DNA from 2 places in the Halalkalibacterium halodurans genome. Region 2 is predicted to be linked to the other one. Evidence: a T-box and tRNA genes for the amino acid it is inferred to sense, from the RefSeq annotation. Region 2 holds a T-box; the other holds one or more tRNA genes.
What was found. A T-box is a leader RNA that pairs with one kind of tRNA and senses whether it is charged. The one in region 2 lies ahead of FED51_RS15425 (valine--tRNA ligase), so its partner is inferred to be a tRNA-Val.
Positions count from the first base shown of each region.

Region 1 (11,112 bases), 320 kb from region 2:
TATCGAAATGTAAACAATTCCGTACCGATTTTCTGTCGACCGTTCCAACAACACTTTGGCGGCAACAATCATCGGTTCCCCGTTCTCACTTGTAGATTGGATCAGCAGCTGGTTGGGGGATTGCAACGCTTCCGTTGTCACAGCATGATGTTGTAGTTCTTCCCAAGTAACCGGCCAATTAGAGTAATTCATATTAAACAGCCTGCTGTTTTTTCCAATGACAATCATATTGGCCCCATAAGAGGCTACCTCCGTATAAACTGACTCCATTTGCTTCGTCATTTCATAGTATAATTTAGCCGTCTCAATAGAGTTTAATTGCTCCTCCATTAACACTCGTTTGATCGTTCCGTTCGTCTGCATACTGTTGACCGTGTTCACTACAGCATAGCTGTAAGCCTCCAGCCTTGACTTCATTTGATTTAATACTTTTGTATTCGTAATCGTAAACGTATCCATAAACAGATTTTGCGATACTTGAATCGTGCTATACGAAATGACGATCGACACCGAGATAATGCTAACGACCATAACGAGAAACACTTTAAAAAACAAATCATTCGTTTGAATGATTCTATAAAATTTTCTAATGAGGGGTCTCATGATGTTCAGCATTCTCCCTTCGGTAGCGACTTGGAGGCATTCCAGTTCGCTTTTTAAACACCTTGCAAAAATAGCTATGATCCGAGTAACCGACCAACGCATAGATTTCTGATATTGGAATCGTGCTCGATTTCAGCCACTCTTGCGCCTTTCGAATTCTGACTTTATTTAAATATTCACTAAAACCCTCATCGTGATGTTGACGAAAATAAGCCGAGAGATAAGAAGGATTAAAATGAAAATAGTTGGCCAATTGTGATAGACTCAAAGGCTCCGAATGATGTTCTTCGATGTACGCTAACATTTTTTGAATATTGGAAGAACCTTCATTTGAGTAGACTGAAATAATCTGTTTCGTTACCTCTAAAAACTGATAAAAGCAATCGGTTGCTTCCCGCACATTTTTGGCAGCATTAATCGTCGCAAAATAGTGATATTTTTCTCGTTCTAGTTCTTTCACGTCATATTTTAAATTGCCCATGAGCACGATCATGTTAAAGATAATATTTCCTAGAAACGCTTTACATTCAGTGCTCGATTGGGTGTACCTCGTCGACATATACTCAACATAGTCTAGTAAATATTGAAAGCCTATCACAAACTTTCGCCCTTTACACAACTCAATAAAATGATTTAAATCAAACGTTTTGACCCCCTCGTTCGTCTTGGGCAACTCATCGTAAATAAGTAGTGGGGTGTCCGGCAAATAAAACGAATACTGTTTCAACAACGGTATATCACGCTCATACACTTCTTTCGCTCCGTAAATGGATGAAAAAGGAGAACTTACTAATAAGGCATGGCCATCTCGTCCTTTTAGGAAATCGTCCAGAGCTTGCTTCATGGAAGATGACACGTCTCCTTCTAATGGAAGCAAAAGAACAGCATCACCTTCTTTTTCTATACTACAAACAACATCAATTCCTGTAATTGTTTGCTCTCGTTCATCCAAACGTTGTTTCCTCCTGTGAACGTCTTGTTCTTCTATAGGGGTTATGACAGCTAAACGATATGGACCTTTAGGGAAGCGTCCCTCTCCCGTATCATCTTGACTTAATGGTGCATGTCCATTGAGTATTTTCTCGAATTGGTCCGAAATGGAAGAGGCTGCCCTACTAGGAGAATCTACTTTCACAAGTGCCGGGATCTTCCCTCTAACCTCACTCAACGTTTTTAATAGATCTTTCTCATTTAGTCGGGGCTTTAAAATATAATCTGCCACACCGCTATGAAAGGTGGACCGCACATACTCGAATTCTTCAAAGCTACTTAATACAATGATCTCAACTTCCGGAAAATCACGTTTAACCCTTTTGACCAAACCGATCCCGTCCATGACAGGCATGACAATATCGGTCATGACGATATGCGGCTCGTTCTTAGAAATGAGTTCAAGTGCTTCCTTTCCATTAGCCGCTTCGCCAACGATTTGAAACCCTTCTTTCTCCCAATCGAAAAAATTAATGATTCCCTGTCGAATGAGTTTTTCGTCATCTACTATTAATACGTTGCACAATTCTTTCATCCCATTTCCCCCTTTTTACAAATAAGAACAACTAGGTTACAGTCACTATATTTTAGCTGTATCCCCATAACATTATGTTTTCAGAAATGTAGGACGATTTTTATCTTTATCTTATCACATGCCTTTTTTGGATAACTGCTTTTGCAAAGGTACTTCTAGTCATAAAATCAAAAAATACTAACGATTTTACCCGTTAGTATTTTTCGCCTGATCTTATGTTATTTCTCTGGTACCTCTTGATAATCAATCCAAACGCCTCCTTGATCCGCTGAACGCACACAATGTTCGACCCAGCGAACGCCTTCGAGACCAGCATGAATATCAGGATAAACAAGCTGATTTAACGTCTTTCACTGCCTCGAGCAGTAAATCAACAATATGCACGGCCCGTACGTGATCCGCTATTCCTTCCCGCTCTATGCCTAGCTTCATTTGTAGTAAACAGCCTGGATTCGCAGTTACAATCGTCGTGGCTCCTGTTCCCTTCACTTCTTTCATTTTGGAATCAAGTATGTTCATCGACATTTCCGACTCAACAATGTTATAAATCCCGGCAGAACCACAGCAGCTATCTGCATTGTTCATTTCACGGTATTCGGTATTCTTAATCGCTTGAAGTAGCGTTCGAGGTTCAGAAGATGTGTTCATCACATTTCGCAAATGGCAGGAATCTTGATAAGAAATTACTTGATACGGTAAAGTGAGCTCATATTTTTGATGAAATGCTAATTCGACCAAAACGCTTGAAATGTCTTTTAGCTTATCAGACAATCGACGGGCTCGGCCGACCCACTCAGGCTCATCTTGCAAAAGGTGACCATAATCCATTAAGAAAGCGCCACAGCCTCCCGCATTCGTAATAATATAATCAGCGTCTAGTTCCTCAAAAGCAAGGATGTTGCGCTTAGCCAGCTCCTTTGCTCCACCCTTTTCCCCGCTATGACCATGGAGAGCACCACAACAAGCTTGTTCTGGGGGAATGACAATGTCACAGCCTGCTAACTGCAATAATTTCATCGATGCGTCATTCGTTTTCATAAACATGGTATCCATTAAACAACCTGAAAAAAACGCTACCCGCTTTTTGGCTGTTTCGTTCGCCGCAAGAAAAGTAGGCCGTTTTTTCATTTCTCGCAGCCGCGGAACAGGTGGCAACACCTTTTCCATTGTGGAAAGAGTATTTGGCAATACCTTCAGCATGCCACTTTTGCGCGCGATCTTTTGTAGACCAGATCGTTGATACAGACCTAACATCCCGGTTAAGAGCTGCATTCGATGTTGGTGAGGAAATAGCCCACTAAATACAGCCTTGCGAACGGTTCGCACAGGGAGGGACTGTGTTTTGTTTTGTTGAATAATATCGCGGGCTTCCTCAAGCAAATGGCCGTAATTGACACCAGATGGACAAACAGGCTCACAAGCCCGACAGCCAAGACACAAATTCAGTGAACGCTCTACGTCCTCATCTGGTTCAATGACACCATCGACGACGGCTTTCATGACCGCAAGTCTTCCTCTTGGCGAGTGTGATTCCTTAAAGCCTGATTCGATATACGTTGGACAGCTTGGGAGACAAAACCCACAGCGCATACAATTTAATAATTCATCCTGACTCATCCGTTCTTGAAATTGCCGCTGAATGGTTTCTCTTTCTCGTACAGTCTTCACCGTGGAACCACCACCCGTTTTCTACAATCCTTCGCAAACACTTTTCCAGGATTCATAATGTGATTTGGGTCCAGCGCTTCTTTAATAGCCTTCATCGCTGCCATTCCAGCCTCACCAAGCTTTAGTTCGAGATAAGGCGCCTTCATCACCCCTACCCCATGTTCGCCAGTAATGGTTCCGCCAAGCGCAATCGCCTTTTCGAAAATTTCCGCGAACGCTTTTTCTACTCGCTCTATTTCTTCATGATTGCGAATATCAGTTAAACAAGTAGGATGGAGATTACCGTCCCCAGCATGACCGAACGTGCAAATTGTAAGCTCGTACTTTTCTGCAATTTCGTTAATCGCTTTTACCATGTTCGCAATCTCAGAACGCGGCACTGTCGCATCCTCTAAAATCGTTGTTGGCTTTAACCGAGCGAGAGCCGAAAGGGCGCTTCGTCTCGCGGTTCTCAAGGCCTCTGCCTCGTCCTCAGACTCAGCGATCTGAACTGAAATCGCTTGCCCTTGTTCACATAATGCATGCATTTTCTCCATCTCTCGTTTTACGACTTCACATGGGCCATCCTGCTCAATGAGAAGTACCGCTTGAACATCGGTCGGCAGCCCGATTTGAGCGTGTGCTTCCACCACTTTTAACGTCGGTTGATCTAAAAACTCAAGTGTCGTAGGAATCACTTTGCTTGCAATAATACTGGAGACTGTTTGTGCTGCCGCTTCAATATCTTGATAGAGCGCAAGCATGGTCTGCTTAGACTCTGGTTTTGGAATTAGCTTACACATTGCTTCTGTTACAATCCCTAGCGTTCCTTCCGATCCAACCATCAACCGTGTGAGATCATAACCTGCAACATCCTTCGCAAGCTTTCCTCCTGTGCGGATCACCTCGCCATTGGCTAAAACGACTTCTAAGGCAAGGACATAGTCTCCAGTTACTCCATATTTCAATCCACGTAAACCACCAGAATTTTCGTTGATATTTCCGCCCATGGTTGAAATTTTGAGAGAGCTTGGATCTGGTGGATAAAACAGACCTTTTTCCTCCACAGCTCGAATCATGTCTAACGTGATAACCCCAGGTTGAACCGTTACGGTTAAATTCTCTTCATCAATTTCTAAAATAGAGTTCATATGTTTAAAAAGAAGGACGATCCCTCCCTCCGTCGGGCAAGTGCCCGCACAAAGGTTTGTGCCTGATCCTCGAGGGACAATGGGGATGTTGTAATCGTTACAAATCTTTACGATTTCAGCCACTTCCTTCGTATTTCTTGGGGAAACGACCGCATCAGGCAACGCTTGAAACTGCGGGGTCGCATCGTAAGAATAGACGAGCCTCTCCACATGAGAATCTTCCACGTTTTCTAATCCGACGATCTTGATCAGTTTTTCCTTGACTTCATTTGCTAACAAATAAATCCTCCTCCTATCGCCTTAGTCGTAGGCTTACTCTCCATTATTAAGGAACAGGAGAAGATATACTATGGATACATCACCAAAAATAATCCGCTTCCACTTTAATTTTTTAGATTATCTTCTAAAAAGAATAAGCTTAGATACAGGGTCGTTAAGTCGTGAAAATCACGAGGGTTTAACCCCGTCTTGTCTTCCACTTTTTTCAGTCGATAGTGAAGCGTATTAATATGGATATGAAGGGTTTCGGCTGTCTCTTTGAACGATTGATTACGCGCAATAAATGTTTTTAACGTTTCAAGTAAATCCTCATCTTTCATGATCGGTTCAAGGGTTCGTTGGACGAAATCTACCCGAGTTTGTTTTTTGACATCTTGTAAACACATGTCTAGGCGAAGGTCTTCTTCAAAGACAATGGATTGAGTACGCACCGCCACCGCCAAGGCACGTTCAGCCTGCTCAAAAGAACGATACAGCTCTTGTGGACAAACGCTTTGACCCACTCCAAAAGAAAGGGAGTGTCTGTACTTATTTTGAATGTATTTTTGGATTTGTTGAATCGAATGGACCGCACGTTCTTTTCCCTCCGCTTTGTTCGCTAGCAGCATCACAAACCGATCATTTCCCCAACGGACGAGAAGGTCATCCTTTTGCCGAGTGAACGTTTGGCTAACATCTATCCACCACTCCCGTTGAATCCGTTCCCTATTGTGTTGACCATAATAGCCAATGATCACTTGCCTAGAAACCGTTAAATCAATATGTAACATCTTCGCTTGATTGATAAAGCTACGTGTCCATTCCTTTTGCTGCACCCAATCAAAAACGAAGGCTTCCAGCGTGCGCGCATGCCATTCTAGCTGCTCTGCATAATATTTCTCCTTAATGAGCAATTCGGTCATTTTCCTCAATAGCTCTCCGTAGGCAGAAACTTTCGAAGGGTCGCCCGTGATTCCGATTACGCCTACCACTTGATCCTGAAAGAAAATAGGGAGATTGATCCCTGCTTTCACACCAGTTAATTTGCTTTCATCATCTTGTGTAATAATCAATCGGCGTCGCTCGTTGTACGAAATGAGAGCTCCCTCGTGAAAGGAGCCCATTCGCTCTTTGTCCGTGCTTGCAATAATCGTTCCACTTGGATCAACCACGATCAAATCTTCATCAAGCAGCTTTCGCACCTCTGAAATAATCGTATGCGCTAATGAAGGTCGAATCATTATGGATACGCCCCCTTTCTCTTCCCATGCCGTTTTTCCTATTGTAACGTGAAAAGCAATTGTCCATCAGCCCTTCAATAAAATTTGAATGGTTCATGTCAAATGAAAGACATAAAATCTTGAACGCCTTGGGAAGTCTTGGCTTTCATCAACTTTAAGAAATCGTTGGGAGTCACGAAATCCTCTTTCGTGAGTCTATGAAAACCCAAAAAACGTGGAGAAAAAGATGAACAAAGAGGGATTATTTCTAACCTTAAAATTGCAGTTGTCGTAACACAAGGCCGTAACTTGAATTAGGGCAAAGCTTGCATTTGAAAAACGAGTTGAGCACATGCTTATTTCTGCGTCTCAAAAATCTGTAAAAACGTCTGTTCACGACCTGAGGCAATAGCTTAATTACTCTTTTATCTGCTTTATCTTTTCATTGCAAATATTGATTGCATATTCCGTTGAGTCGATAAGTTCTTTATTCCCTTTTTCCACTCTGATTCTTAATGCCTTTTTAACGTATTTTAAAGCCAATTGATATTCACTTTGGTCAAATAGGTTTTTTCCGTAATGCTGATATACGAAGTCCAAATAATTACTATGTTCGGTATCGCTTTCTGACTGTTCCTTAAGTTTCTTAAATAATTTATTGGATTTATGATAGTTGGTTTCCCATTGATATGTGTGTGCAAGGCGTAACTCATTGACAAACAGGCTCTTATGATTCCCTGATTGTATATTCATTTCAATTGCTAAACTAAGATATTTTTTACTATCTTCTATTTTGTTGACAATTCTTGAATATACACCAATGAGACCATATGTTTTAGCCAATTCTTCCTCATTATCTTGGGGGCTATGACTCTGTTTTTTTTTAAATTCAATGCCTTTAATCATATCAATTGTTGAAACTGGAACTTCCCTTAAATTATCATCAAAGTAAAAATCCAAATTGGATGGAATATTAGACAAATCCAAGCAATACCCCTCCTTTTTAATATCCAAATGATATTAATTAAAACCATTACGAAAACAGCCTTTTAAAACAAGGTCTTTTAATACCATTCCCAAAACTTTGATCCCTGAGCAATACAGAAATAATTAAACCATTCATCAAATTTTAAATTCCCAATATAATTGGGCTCTTCGAACGAGTCACCCGTTTCCATCCAGCACATATACCCTTGTCTATCTTTGTTAGGAGCTATTATCAATAAATCACCGTCAAACCCTGCGCCAATAGGAAACCAACCCTTTGGCCAATCATTATAATAACTATAGTGTAAGAGAATTTCATCTACACTAAAGAGTTCAAAACCATCACCACAATCTTCTAGATCTTCATACAATTGAGCTCCATTATGTACAAGTAAAAACTCCTTGTATTCATTTGGAAGATCACACGGTAATTTTTTTAGTTCTTTTTCTGTAGCTGGCTGGTTAAATTTAAATTTAACCCGAGTGGTTGTTCCATCATCAAGTAAAATAGTTAATGCAGATTCTTTTTTTAAGTAATTAAGAGTATTTTGGAGAAGCATTTTAACTCTCACCTTTCTACATTATTGATTAAAATGGACGACTATCAGAGGAATAGCTATACTAGTTTAGTTTAATGGAATTAAATTACGAAAAGGAGACCAACTCATGTTCGATATTAAAAACTACGCAACATTTGAAAAAATCAAACCAATAAATAAAGGCTGGTCGAGCGACAAAAAATATTATATTGAAACCGTGACGAACGAAAAGATGCTGCTTCGGATAGCCGATATTTCAGAGTATGACAAGAAGAAATGCGAATTTAAAACAATGAAACGGTTAGCCGAATGCGGTATACCGATGTCGTTTCCTATAGATTTTGGGATCTGCAACAACGGTCAGAACACGAGTGGAACAAGGCGTGTCTTAAATAAACTTTAGAAAGATTCACCAACCGGAATTGTGCTTTTATATTTTTATACCTCTATTGTTTGAGTCCGTAAAACGGATATACTCGAGGATTCGGTTGCGCGGCAGAAAAGCCATATCAATTTAGATATGACCGTAATATTATTTGCTTAATTAGGTGAAGTTTTCCTGTTAACATAAAACGAAATTAAAGCCACAACTATTAAAATAGGTACTGCATAAATTTGTCCAACTAACAATTTCCAAGCTACTGTGTTATATCCCTCTGATGCAGGAAGGATAATGGCAACGATGCATACAATCAAATATGCTAATAATGGTGGAACTACTTTTTTCATCTTCTTTCCCCCTCTCTTCTAAGAGTTTAATAGTGATTCCATTTATATTATACGACAACCGTTAAATATTTCCCTATTTTTCAATTGTTATTTAAAAGCAACAACCTTTACGAAAAGAGCTGAACATTGAACACGGCAAAAACAAAATTTAAACAAAAGAAGAACACCTTTCAATCAACGAAAGGTGTTCTCTATCAATGTTTTTGAATGACCCGTACTGGGCTCGAACCAGTGACCTCTACCCTGTCAAGGTAGCGCTCTCCCAACTGAGCTAACGGATCATGTATGCTGTTAATGAAGACAAGTATTATATTACCTAAAAAATTCGAAATGGTCAATGCTTTTTTATAAAGAAATTTCTCCTCTATTCTATTCCCCGCTATTTCACACGAAGAGTGACCGACTATCTAAAACATCGTCTAATCTATCGTCTATTTATACACTATTGTTTATTCACTAACCATAATCTTTTTACAATTTACACTTTTGTCTATTTTATTTTTTTGTTATAAACCTTTTTTCCGTTCATTCTCCGTTTTTAAAAGTTGGCATGGAAGTTGCATGTATATATGGGTGAAACGATTAAAAAGTTAATGGAGGGGATTTTTGATGTTGCAACCATATAAGCATGAGCCATTTACAGATTTTACGGTGGAAGCGAATCGAAAAGCGTTTGAAGAAGCACTTGGACTTGTAGAAAAAGAGTTAGGCAAAGAGTATCCATTAATTATCAATGGTGAGCGGGTTACAACAGAGGACAAGATCCAATCTTGGAACCCTGCTCGTAAAGATCAATTGGTTGGTTCTGTTTCTAAAGCGAATCAGGACCTTGCAGAGAAAGCTATTCAATCAGCAGATGAAGCGTTCCAAACTTGGCGCAACGTCAACCCTGAGGAGCGTGCGAACATTTTAGTGAAGGCTGCTGCGATCATCCGTCGCCGCAAGCATGAGTTTTCTGCATGGCTTGTACATGAAGCTGGGAAGCCGTGGAAGGAAGCGGATGCGGATACGGCGGAAGCGATCGACTTCCTTGAATATTATGCTCGGCAAATGATTGAGCTTAATAGGGGAAAAGAGATTCTTAGCCGTCCAGGCGAGCAAAACCGTTACTTCTATACACCAATGGGCGTGACAGTTACGATTTCTCCATGGAACTTCGCCCTTGCGATCATGGTCGGTTCGGCAGTAGCTCCGATTGTGACAGGAAACACAGTTGTCCTTAAGCCTGCCAGTACGACACCTGTCGTTGCTGCTAAATTTGTTGAAGTTCTTGAGGATGCAGGGTTACCAAAAGGCGTTATCAACTATGTACCAGGAAGCGGCGCTGAAGTCGGTGACTACCTTGTTGATCATCCGAAAACGAGTCTTATTACGTTTACGGGCTCAAAAGATGTCGGTGTTCGTTTATATGAGCGGGCAGCTGTTGTTCGACCAGGACAAAACCACTTGAAGCGCGTCATTGTAGAAATGGGTGGAAAGGATACCGTTGTCGTCGATCGCGATGCTGATCTTGATTTGGCTGCAGAATCCATCCTCGTCTCCGCCTTCGGGTTCTCGGGACAAAAATGTTCTGCTGGGTCACGGGCTGTTATCCACAAGGATGTCTACGATGAAGTGTTAGAAAAAACGGTCGCCCTTGCGAAAAACTTAACGGTTGGCGATCCTACGAACCGCGACAACTACATGGGACCAGTAATTGATGAAAAAGCGTTTGAAAAAATTATGTCATACATTGAAATTGGTAAAAAAGAAGGCCGTCTCATGACGGGCGGAGAAGGAGACAGCTCTACAGGCTTCTTCATCCAACCGACGATTATTGCTGACCTTGATCCAGAAGCGGTGATCATGCAAGAAGAAATATTTGGACCGGTGGTTGCTTTCAGCAAAGCGAACGATTTTGATCATGCACTCGAAATTGCCAACAACACAGAGTATGGCTTAACAGGAGCGGTGATTACGAGAAATCGCGCCCACATCGAGCAAGCAAAGCGAGAGTTCCATGTCGGAAACTTGTATTTCAACCGTAATTGCACAGGAGCAATCGTTGGCTATCATCCATTTGGCGGCTTTAAAATGTCTGGTACCGATTCAAAAGCAGGTGGTCCTGACTATTTAGCGCTTCATATGCAAGCGAAGACAGTATCAGAAATGTATTAATCACAGCAAGGTATGGGCTCAGGCTCATACCTTTTTCGTTTAAAAATGCAAAAACAGGACGCCTCGTAGCGCCCTGCTAATGGTCAAGATTTTCGGGAACCCCCTTAAGTTCGATGTTTGGATTTTTGTCCAGCAACAATTGAAGAAACACATCTTCCTTTTCAGGTGAGATGACGATGATGTCATAGCCTACCCCATATAGAATCGTCAACCGATCGAGTGACAAGCTTGGCCCTGAAAGCAAGTTTTTCCGCTTTTCAATGCTCCGAATGTCTTGAATTGGGATGCTCCATCGA
Region 1 is NZ_CP040441.1:2,846,564-2,857,675, forward strand. It holds gene FED51_RS13755 (cache domain-containing sensor histidine kinase) at 1-603, opposite strand, end outside; gene FED51_RS13760 (response regulator transcription factor) at 587-2,128, opposite strand; partial or broken gene FED51_RS21400 (gfo/Idh/MocA family oxidoreductase) at 2,347-2,478, opposite strand; gene FED51_RS13765 ((Fe-S)-binding protein) at 2,450-3,745, opposite strand; gene glcD (glycolate oxidase subunit GlcD) at 3,793-5,205, opposite strand; gene FED51_RS13775 (CdaR family transcriptional regulator) at 5,310-6,425, opposite strand; partial or broken gene FED51_RS13780 (IS1595 family transposase) at 6,479-6,719, shown strand; gene FED51_RS13785 (tetratricopeptide repeat protein) at 6,822-7,391, opposite strand; gene FED51_RS13790 (SMI1/KNR4 family protein) at 7,469-7,951, opposite strand; gene FED51_RS13795 (phosphotransferase) at 8,058-8,333, shown strand; gene FED51_RS13800 (DUF4017 family protein) at 8,471-8,659, opposite strand; tRNA gene FED51_RS13805 (tRNA-Val) at 8,868-8,940, opposite strand; gene pruA (L-glutamate gamma-semialdehyde dehydrogenase) at 9,269-10,816, shown strand; gene FED51_RS13815 (PH domain-containing protein) at 10,893-11,112, opposite strand, start outside.
Region 1: it has a tRNA-Val gene. The T-box ahead of FED51_RS15425 (valine--tRNA ligase) is inferred to sense a tRNA for this amino acid. The anticodon was not compared.

Region 2 (11,112 bases):
CCAAAATACGTTGACGGTTCCATACAATGACCTCGAGAGCGTCCGTTATGCGTTCGAGCAATTCGGCGATGATCTAGCGGGTGTAATCGTTGAGCCAGTTGCAGGGAATATGGGAGTTGTCCCACCTGAACCAGGGTTTTTAGAAGAGTTGCGCCGTCTAACAGAAGAAAATGGTACACTTCTTATCTTTGATGAAGTGATGACAGGATTCCGTGTCGGCTACCACTGTGCGCAAGGGGCATTTGGGATTACACCTGATTTGACGTGTCTTGGAAAAGTCATTGGAGGTGGTCTTCCAGTTGGCGCCTATGGTGGAAAACGAGAGATCATGGAGCAAATCGCTCCGAGCGGCCCGATTTATCAAGCGGGGACACTATCAGGAAATCCGTTAGCGATGACAGCTGGTTATGAGACACTTGTACAATTAACGGAAGCGAATTACGAATATTTTGATCGACTAGGAGATCGATTAGCAGAAGGGCTATCAGCTGTGGCGAAGGAGTATGATATTCCACACTATACGTCCCGGGCTGGCTCAATGGTTGGCTTTTTCTTTACCGATAAGAAGGTGAAAAATTTTGCAGACGCTTCAAGCTCAGATCTAGAATTTTTCGCAAAATATTTTAAGGAGATGTTACATCTAGGAGTATCACTTCCGCCATCTCAGTTTGAAGGAATGTTCCTATCAACGAAACATACAGAGGCAGATATTGATTTTACAGTTGATGCAGCACGTCAAGCATTCAAGCGTTTAAAAAAATAGACTGAACAGCACATGTCGCTAGAGGAGGCATGTGTTGTTTTTTTATTCTCTTGTGAACGTTTTTCGCAAGTGACAATCTGCCCCTTTTAATCTAAAAAGCACAAATCCATAGGCATATGTTGCTAGGGGAACCGCATAGGATGGAAGCGAAGCAAGGAGAGAAAGACAAGCTGTGTTCAATCATAAACGATGCGGTTGTGTCATAGAGTGTATCGTACTGATCGTGAACGAGCACAGGTGAACTGAATTCCAGATGAGGAGGAATGAAAATGACGCAAGAACGACCTTCAAAGTTGTCGTTTTCCATTGAAGAAACCGTTTGGCTTAATAAAGGGCAAGAAGTAAAAGAAATATTGGCAATGTCCCTTGAGCCTGATATTCGGATCGAAGAAAAGCAGGATCATGTCTATATTAAAGGCGGCTTAAGACTTCTTGGAGAATATGTACCGACGGAAGAGGAAGCGACCCTTGATCCAACTTCGGCCATTCAAGAACAGGTGTCGTTTCGTTCAGTCGAAGAGGTGACCATTGATGACGAGGGAAAGGGGAGCATTCAACATTTTTTCCCGATTGATGTTACGATTCCTTTAAGTCGAATTCAAAAACTAGACGATATTTACGTTCAAGTTGATTCATTTGATTATGACTTGCCAGAACGAAGCTGCATTCAATTAACGGCAGATGTGTCGATTAGCGGTATGACAAGTGAGCCTCCTGTGTCAAAGCAAAAAGCACAATCGGAGCGTCCAGCAGCCATCGACCCACTCCCGAAGCCACCACAGTTAGAGCCTATCCCATCTACTTTTTCGTTTGAAGCGAAAAAACCGTTTGTGAATGAGGAGGCTGGTGCATGGAATGAGGGAGTGCAGTCTCGACAAACATTTAAATTTCAACCAGCAGATAATGAAAATAAACTAGAGGAAGATGTGGTTGTATCGAACGAAGAGCAGGCACACGAAGGGGAGTCAATAGAGGAATCAAAAGCGGATCAGGCAAAAGTGGAGGAGTCTACAGCCTCCGTTCAAAAGCAGCAAGAGGAAAATCATCAACAAGAAGTTACATCAGTTGCTAATCAGGATGAGACAGCAGAGGGGCAAGTCAACGAAGAAAATGCTATTGAACCAGCGCTGATGCGTGGAGAAGTAGACGTAGAACACTATGATTCCGAAAGTGTGGAAGAAGAAGAGAATCCTACGAAAATTCAACTTGGCGTTCAGCGAGAGGAAGTAGCAATAGACGAGGAATCACAAGAAGATCTAGGGGAAGATACAGACGAACCAAAAGGACATCGAGAAGAGAATGCCCTTTATTTAACAAAAATGATGACGAACGGTGAAGAGGAATTTTCGAAGTTAAAGATGTGCATCATTCAAGAAAATGAATCTCTCGATATGATCGCCGAGCGATATGATATTTCGACAAGTCACTTAATACGTTTCAATCGTTTAACAGAGGAACGGGTGGAAGAAGGGCAAATTCTTTACATTCCTGTCCCATCCCATCAGTCGAAAGAGGGGTAAGGAGGAGCAGTTATGGCTCTTGTCAACCACTTGAAGGAAAATTACTCATATCAGGAAGTGGTCCAGCTTTCCGAGCATCTCATTCAAACAGAGTATGGCCATAAGAGGATTGAATATTGGGACGAATTTGATTTACTTGAATGGCATGTTGCTTGGCGAGATACATGCCAGCAGCCCCCGCATGTGTTTGTTGATCGAATGATACGAACGAAAGATGGGCGAACCGCCATTCCATATGAACATCAATGGATTACCGTACATGATCATATGGAAGGAGCGGTTCCGCTTCAATTAGAAGAAAATCGGGAGGCGATATGGGGAGCGTTCATCGGGAACATGCTGGCATTTGGTGAACAAACCCCGTATAGCGCTTCAACTCAGGAACGTTTAATCGCTCCCTCTTCTGTTGAAACAGGGGGGCAATGGGCAGCACTTGTGCGAGAGGGTAAAAAACGAATTCAGCAATCTGAGCAATTAACGGCATGGTTTTCCAAGCTTGAGCCTCCAACATTACCAGCGTCACTGTCCATCGATCGTGGATACTCTTGGAACGGGTTATTTTTCTTCTGTCCAAGAAAAGAGGAACCTCAGAAGAGCTATGCTCCGTTACGAACCTTTCTTCTATTTTGGATGGAGGAGTATGGCACGGACTCATTAAAACGTCTTCTTGATGAAATGGATGATTTTCACCCTTTAACAGACGGACAAGGGTATCTACTATTAGCTGAATGTTTGAAGCCGTATGAACTTCAAGGTGTACGGGAAGGTAAAGATGTGCGAAAGGAATGGGAGAAAGCACGTAAGCTAGTGCGAGAATTAAGCGGTTGGCTTGACGAAAAAAAGAAGGTGAGTGATTATGCAACAAGCTCAACTACCTCTTGAGGCGATTTTGTATCAGTATGATTTATATCCAGAAGCGGTAGAGGACCATGGGGAGAACGTGAAGAAACTCGTCACAAAGCACGGTTTATTTGCCTTAAAAAAGACGCAAATGACGCGATCGCAAGCCGATTGGTTCGTCTACTGTATGAGAAAGCTTGATCGTTTAGGCTATCGGAAAGTGGTCCCTCTTTTACCGACAAAGTTTGGTGAATATACACTGACAGATCGAGATACGAGTTTTTATGTGATGCCATGGATTGAATCAATTCCTTACAATGCCCGTGAATCACAAGAAGAGAAGCTGGCAGATCAGCTCGGTGTCATTCATCGTTTGACCGTAAAGACACAGCCGTTCTCGAAGGAGCAGCTTGAAGCTTCATACAACGAGCTGCGTGACCGATGGGATTCGCGATGGCTGACAATGAATCGCTTTGCAGATCAGGCGGAACGAAAAACGTATATGTCTCCTTATGAGCTAACGTTATTAACTCACTTTTCATTTTTAGAGCATATGGCCCACACGGCGAAGGAGTCCCTTGAAGCATGGTATGAGACGTGCTTGGAGAAAGAAAAATATCGAAGCGTCCTCTGTCACGGAAGGCTAAGCCGCGCCCATGCTTTTTTTAATGAGCGACATGAACCGTTGTTGTTTAACTTTGAGCGGGCTGCATTGGACACACCTGCTCGTGATTTAGCCAGCTTTTTTAGACATAGCTTTCCGCACGCCCTTTGGTCTGAAGAGGAAGGGCACCGCTGGCTTTATCGTTATGAGCAACACCTTCCATTACTAGAGGAAGAAAAACGGTTATTGCACGCCTATTTATCCTTTCCAGATCCAGTTATATACGGGATCGAAGCTTATCAACAGCAATCTGGTCCTCCATCAGAAGTCAAACATGTGAAGCGATTGGAGAAACGTTTGCTTAATTTGCGGCGAGTTGAACGATTTTCGAAAAGTTTGCTCCCCACACCAGCTATCAACGAAAGCGGACTATCATGACTGCCTTCTTACGAAGGTAGTCTCTTTGCACTTTATGAAGTTTTCCTTTTATAAGATTGGGCTATCCACCCTATCCTAATATATGGATGCCATCATGTTTTAGAATAACCGAATGAGCATACAGCAATAAAGGAAGATAAGGAATGTTAATAAAATGACGTCAAACGAAGTCGGGAAAAACAGTGTACGAAAAAATTGAAAAATGATTAACGGTAAAAGAAATTGGGCGATGATCGCGCGAATTTTTAAATACCATGGGGGTTTTTTGTAGTACGGTCGTCTCATCCGAAAGCACCTCTCACATACGGTGTATGATCTTGTTATCAGCCTATGCGTTTTCAAGGCAACTGGTGCATCGGCCCATGTATAATTATCATAAAAAGAGATCATGCTGTTGTTGACGATCCAATGAAGGAACGCTAAAATACTTATAAACGTATGATGTACATAATCTTAAATGCACAGATAGGGAAGAGTAGCTTCCGAACCCTTTTCAGAGAGAGGAATCCATTGGCTGGGAGGTTCCTTAGGATGTACGAGGTGAAGGTCGCCCTGGAGCAGCTTTACTGAACACAAGTAAGTAAGGTCGGCGAAAAGCCGTTATCATGTCGAGTGTGCCAATGGTGATGATTCCATAGGCAAACAAAGGTGGTACCGCGAGTAAACTCTCTTCGTCCTTTGAGCGAAGGGGGTTTTTTATGTTACTGCCGTAATTAAAGGTAAGCAAGGAGGAAAAAAGATGACAAAGCAGGATCAAGAAATGCCAACAAAATATCATCCACAAGACATTGAATCGAAGTGGTATGAATATTGGATTGAAGGGAAATTTTTTGAAGCTACATCTGATGAGACGAAAAAACCATACACCATAGTTATTCCACCACCGAATGTAACAGGGAAACTGCATCTAGGGCATGCGTGGGATACGGCGCTACAAGATATTCTCTCACGAGTAAAGCGAATGCAAGGGTATGATACCCTTTGGTTACCAGGGATGGACCATGCAGGGATTGCCACACAAGCAAAGGTAGAGGCGAAATTGCGAGAGGAAGGTAAGTCTAGATACGACTTAGGGCGCGAGGCGTTTGTGGAGAAAACGTGGGAATGGAAAGAAGAATATGCTGATTTTATTCGTCAGCAGTGGGCAAAACTTGGCCTCTCTCTCGACTATTCCCGCGAGCGATTTACGTTGGACGAAGGGCTGTCTAAAGCGGTTCGAGAAGTGTTTGTCAAGCTCTATGAGAAGGGGCTTATCTACCGAGGAGAATACATTATTAACTGGGACCCAGTGACGAAAACGGCCCTATCGGATATCGAAGTCATTTACAAAGATGTGCAAGGCTATTTCTATCATATGAAATACCCATTAGCCGATGGAGACGGAGCAATTGAGGTTGCCACGACGCGCCCGGAAACGATGCTTGGTGATACGGCTGTAGCCGTACATCCTGAGGATGAGCGGTATCAACACCTCATCGGCAAAATGGTGAAGCTTCCTATAACCGGACGAGAGATTCCAATTGTTGCTGATGATTATGTCGATATGGAATTTGGCTCTGGAGCGGTAAAAATTACTCCAGCCCATGATCCAAATGACTTTGAAATCGGTAACCGCCACAACCTTCCGCGCATTCTCGTTATGAATGAGGACGGGACGATGAATGAGAAGGCTGGCCAATATGAAGGCATGGATCGATTTGAATGCCGGAAGCAGATTGTCAAAGACCTACAAGAACAAGGGGTTTTATTTAAAATCGAAGAGCATGTTCACTCGGTCGGGCATTCAGAGCGTAGTGGTGCGGTAGTCGAGCCTTACTTATCGACACAATGGTTTGTCAAGATGAAGCCACTGGCGGAGCAAGCAATTGAACTGCAAACAACAGAAAACAAAGTCAACTTTGTCCCGGACCGATTCGAAAAAACATATCTTCGCTGGATGGAAAACATTCGCGACTGGTGCATTTCTCGTCAGCTTTGGTGGGGGCATCGTATTCCTGCATGGTACCATAAAGAAACAGGAGAAGTGTATGTAGGACATGAAGCGCCGCAGGATAAAGACAATTGGAAACAAGATGAGGACGTTCTTGATACGTGGTTTAGCTCAGCCCTATGGCCGTTTTCAACGATGGGATGGCCAGATGAGGAAGCACCAGACTACAAGCGTTACTACTCAACTGATGCGCTAGTGACAGGCTATGACATTATCTTCTTCTGGGTATCACGGATGATTTTCCAAGGCCTTGAATTTACCGGTCGACCACCGTTTAAAGATGTATTAATCCACGGTCTCGTTCGGGATGCAGAAGGACGAAAGATGTCCAAGTCGCTTGGTAATGGTGTAGACCCAATGGAAGTGATCGACAAATACGGAGCCGATGCCTTACGCTTCTTCTTAGCTACAGGTAGTTCCCCGGGAAATGATTTGCGCTTTTACTGGGAAAAAGTCGAATCAACATGGAATTTCGGCAATAAAATTTGGAATGCATCTCGCTTTGCTCTTATGAACATGGATGGAATGTCCTATGATGAAATTGACTTAACAGGTGAGAAATCAATTGCTGATCAATGGATTTTAACACGTCTTCAAGAAACGATTGAAACAGTCACTCGCTTGATCGATGCTTACGAATTTGGTGAAGTCGGTCGCCATTTATATAACTTTATTTGGGATGATCTATGTGATTGGTATATTGAAATGGCGAAACTCCCTTTATATGGGGAAGACGAAGTGGCGAAAAAGACGACTCGTTCTGTATTAGCCTACGTTCTTGACCAAACGATGCGTCTCTTACATCCACTCATGCCGTTTATTACCGAGGAAATATGGCAGCATTTGCCGCATGAGGGCGAATCGATCACTGTTGCTTCATGGCCGGTGAAATCAGAAGAATTTACGTTTGAACAAGCGATGGGCGACATGGAGCTATTGAAAGACATTATTCGCTCTGTCCGCAATACCCGTGCGGAACTAAATGTTCCGATGAGCAAGGAAATTGAATTGCATATTCAAGCGAAGAACGATGACGTTCTGACTCAGCTAGAGCGAGGGAAGCACTACATTGAAAAGTTTTGTAACCCTAGCACGCTTGTAATGGGAACGGCGATTGAAAAACCAGAGAAATCCATGTCGAATGTTTTATCAGGGGTTGAGCTTTACTTACCGTTGGCTGGATTGTTAGATTTAGAGGAAGAAATTGCTCGCCTTGAAAAAGAAGAGAATAAGCTCGAAAAAGAAGTAGAACGAGTACAGAAAAAACTGTCTAATCAAGGTTTTTTAGCAAAGGCCCCAGAGAAAGTAATCGAAGAAGAGCGGAAGAAGGAAGCAGATTATCTCGAAAAACGAGCAGCGGTCAGAGCAAGAATTAAAGAACTAAAAGGATAAAAAGAGGGCGCTGTAATCACAGCGCTCTCTTTTATGATTTAAAATAGTAGGCGCTCTCTTGTCTTTTTACCTTTATGCGAGTACGAAAGATCATTAATGATAAGTTATAGTCTATATGTAATAGGTATTTAGTTCTTATTAGTCAATTTTCGACAATCTTTCTCATCATTCTTTTTGCGTGTTTATGGTATGATAGAATCAAGGTATAAGGTAATGGTTAGTTTAAAAATTTTCTAATATGTCTGTTAAAAGACGATTTGTATTTCATCATTGCTGGGTGGATGAACTCTCGTTATAATCATGTCATACTTGATCGACATGGAGGAAAATAGCTGTGCAAAATGAAAGGCAAGCCATTGAATGGATTCATACTTTTTTACCGTTTGGAATTAAGCCAGGTTTACAACGAATTGAATGGATGTTGGAGAAGCTTGGACACCCAGAAAAAGAGTTAAACGTTGTTCATATCGGTGGAACGAACGGAAAGGGTTCAACGGTTAGCTTTATGCGTTACATGCTCACCGAAGCAGGCTACAACGTAGGTACGTTTACATCTCCTTATATTGAACATTTTAGGGAACGTATTGCTTATAAAGGCGAACCGATCAGTAGCGAAGAGCTTGTTCGAAGCTGCTTAAATATTATCGACGTGGTGGAAGAGCTCAAAAGGACAGATTTGGGGAGCCCCACGGAGTTTGAGGTTATTACGGTCATAGCCTTTGACTTTTTTGCCCGTGTGAACCCTGACATCGTTCTACTAGAGGTCGGGCTTGGGGGGAGACTTGACTCCACAAATATTGTGACCCCGCTTCTATCGATTATTACGTCAATTGGACACGATCACATGAACGTATTGGGGGGAACCCTTGAAAGCATTGCTTATGAAAAAGCGGGGATTATTAAGCCGGATATTCCAGCCATCGTTCATGTTAAACAACCTGAAGCGTTTCGGGTGATTCAGGATAAGGCGAACAAGGTGAAAGCTCCGCTCTTTGCTTACGGAACTGATTTCCACTCCTTGCCCAAAAGTGTGACAATGGATAAACAGTTTTTTTTATATCAATCACAATCAGGTCTCACCCTATCGTTAGAAACGGTAATGAAAGGCCACCATCAAATAGAGAACGCAAGTATGGCGATTCAAGCCATCGAACAATTACGATCCATGAAACACTACGAGCTCTCTAATGACCATATTGTTAGGGGGATTAGGAACACGACATGGATTGGGCGTTTTGAAAAAATATCTGAAGCACCGCTTACGTTTGTAGATGGAGCTCATAATGAAGAAGGCATGAAAGCACTAGCCGAATTACTAGCGCTTCACTTTCCAACGTATAAGTATCGCTTTGTCATGGCTGTAACGAAAGAAAAAGAGATGAAAGCTTTACTGGCCCCTTATGTTGACCTTCCCGCTTCTTTTACTTTTACGACATTTGAATTTGAACGAGCTCAGAAAGCAGAGCAATTGTATGAACAAGCGCCTGTTTATAACAAATCCATTTGTGCAGATTGGAAAGTGGCCATTAGGCGAGAACGAGAAAGTTGTAAAGCTAATGAAATGGTTATCATCTGCGGGTCACTTTATTTTATTTCAAAAGTTAGGGCGTTTCTGTTAGAGAGATAACGTGTATTCCGCTGGGGAGGTGAGCAATGCGATGAATCTAAAGCAAAAGCAATGGTTATGGGGACTGTATCTTGGGTATCTTGTCGTATTGTTCGCTTTAAGCGTTGTTCTCATTCCCCGCGGTGATTTGACCGCTATTGAAAAAATAAGCTTTTTACTCTTGATGATCTTAACGGCGTCGATGCCGATCATTTATCGTGGCCATGTGCTCACCCTTTTTCAGTGGGTGAGTCTGGCTGTCTTTTTGAAATATGGGCTTCTTGTAGAAATTGTCATGACCCAATTTGCGATCATTACTGCTCTATACTCAGCTGGTGTACGATATGGAAGCCTATATAGAATTCCAGTAAACACATTTATTTTTTTGATTACTTCCCTTGTGTCAGCCGCTGTTTTTTATTTTTTAGGTGGTGAAGTTGGACGAGGTTTAGCCTTAACTTTTCAACAACAGCTCGTTCCGATATTTGCATATGCGGTGACGTTTCTAGTCGTTAATCATACCTTGATTCACTTGTTTCGGGTACTTGTATTAAAGGCGAATTCTTCATTTCTGAAGGGGATTATGCGAGAAGTAGCCATCTCTAGCATTATGCTACCGTTAGGTTTAATGCTTTTATATTTATCAGAAGCAGTTGGTCTCGTGGCAGTCTTTATTTTAGGATCTTTTTTTGCGGGGATCGGCATGTTTTTGCAAATGTATCATAAGAGCCAGTATACGAACCGAATGCTAAAGGACGTGACAGAGTACGGCCATGAGTTAAATGCTTGTAACACACGGGAGAAGTTAATTCATCTATTTGCCGTACAAGTAGAGCAGTTTTTAGAAGCTGATACGGTTGTTCTTTATGAGGGGAAACAACAGGAACTCAATCTGTTGAATGGCAGTTTACTAGATGCTGAATGGTCAAACCATTTTCAAAACGGAGATCTTTATAGTAAAAACGTTTATGAGACAGGAAGCCCTTATACGATGCTAAGAAGAGAAGACGGTGACCTACGAGATATCCGCTTGCCTGAAATCTATCAGTCTGTTGTTTCATTACCGATTCGTCAAAAAGAAGATACGTATGGAGTCATTACGGTTTTTTCAAAGAACATGTATCATTTTAAGAAGCAGCGGATTCATATGCTAGAAATATTGGTCAATATTTTTGCTGTCGCGATTAAAAATGTTGACTTGCTAGAAACGACAAAACAAGAAAGCGTCCGCGATCCTTTAACTGGCCTTTATAATTTTCGTTATATGATGGAAGCATTGAAGAAAACCGTGAATGAGGCTGACTTCCCGTTTTCAATTATTCTTCTGGATCTGGATCATTTCAAAAAGATTAATGATACGTATGGGCATCAAAGTGGGAATGATGTACTTGAAGCGGTGGCTGATCGGATGAGAAAGATATGTCCAGATAACAGTGTGATTTCTCGGTATGGTGGAGAAGAATTTGTCATATTGCTACCTCATCATGGTGAAGAGGACGCACGTCAAGTGGGAATTCTACTTCAACAGGATTTCTCTTCTCGCTCGATACTCATTCGATCCGATCTATTAGTAGGAGAAACGGTGGACATTAAAGTCACCGCAAGCTTCGGTATAGCAGAGGCTGGAAAAAAAGATCATGCCATGGACCTCATACGTAAAGCTGATCGGGCGATGTATAACGGTGCTAAGTCAAAGGGACGTAATCGAGTCGCGACCTATAGCGATATAAAACAAGAGCACTCCCTATCATTGTAAGAAGAGATCCTATCTTGTGAAAATGATGAAAAGGAATAGACATTTTCATCCTATCCTTTATACTTAAAGTGGGAGATTTCCACCACTTCCGAAAACAATATTATTTGTGAGGTTTTGCCATTTGCATCAGATTGATGTGATGTCGTTTCTCCTACTCTTCGTGCTCGGTATGGTACTTGGTTCGTTTTTTAATGTGATCGGTT
Region 2 is NZ_CP040441.1:3,164,742-3,175,853, reverse strand. It holds gene hemL (glutamate-1-semialdehyde 2,1-aminomutase) at 1-763, shown strand, start outside; gene spoVID (stage VI sporulation protein D) at 1,033-2,283, shown strand; gene FED51_RS15440 (hypothetical protein) at 2,296-3,165, shown strand; gene ysxE (spore coat protein YsxE) at 3,140-4,165, shown strand; gene FED51_RS15430 (hypothetical protein) at 4,265-4,450, opposite strand; T-box leader at 4,619-4,847, shown strand; gene FED51_RS15425 (valine--tRNA ligase) at 4,905-7,547, shown strand; gene FED51_RS15420 (bifunctional folylpolyglutamate synthase/dihydrofolate synthase) at 7,882-9,174, shown strand; gene FED51_RS15415 (sensor domain-containing diguanylate cyclase) at 9,206-10,909, shown strand; gene FED51_RS15410 (prepilin peptidase) at 11,049-11,112, shown strand, end outside.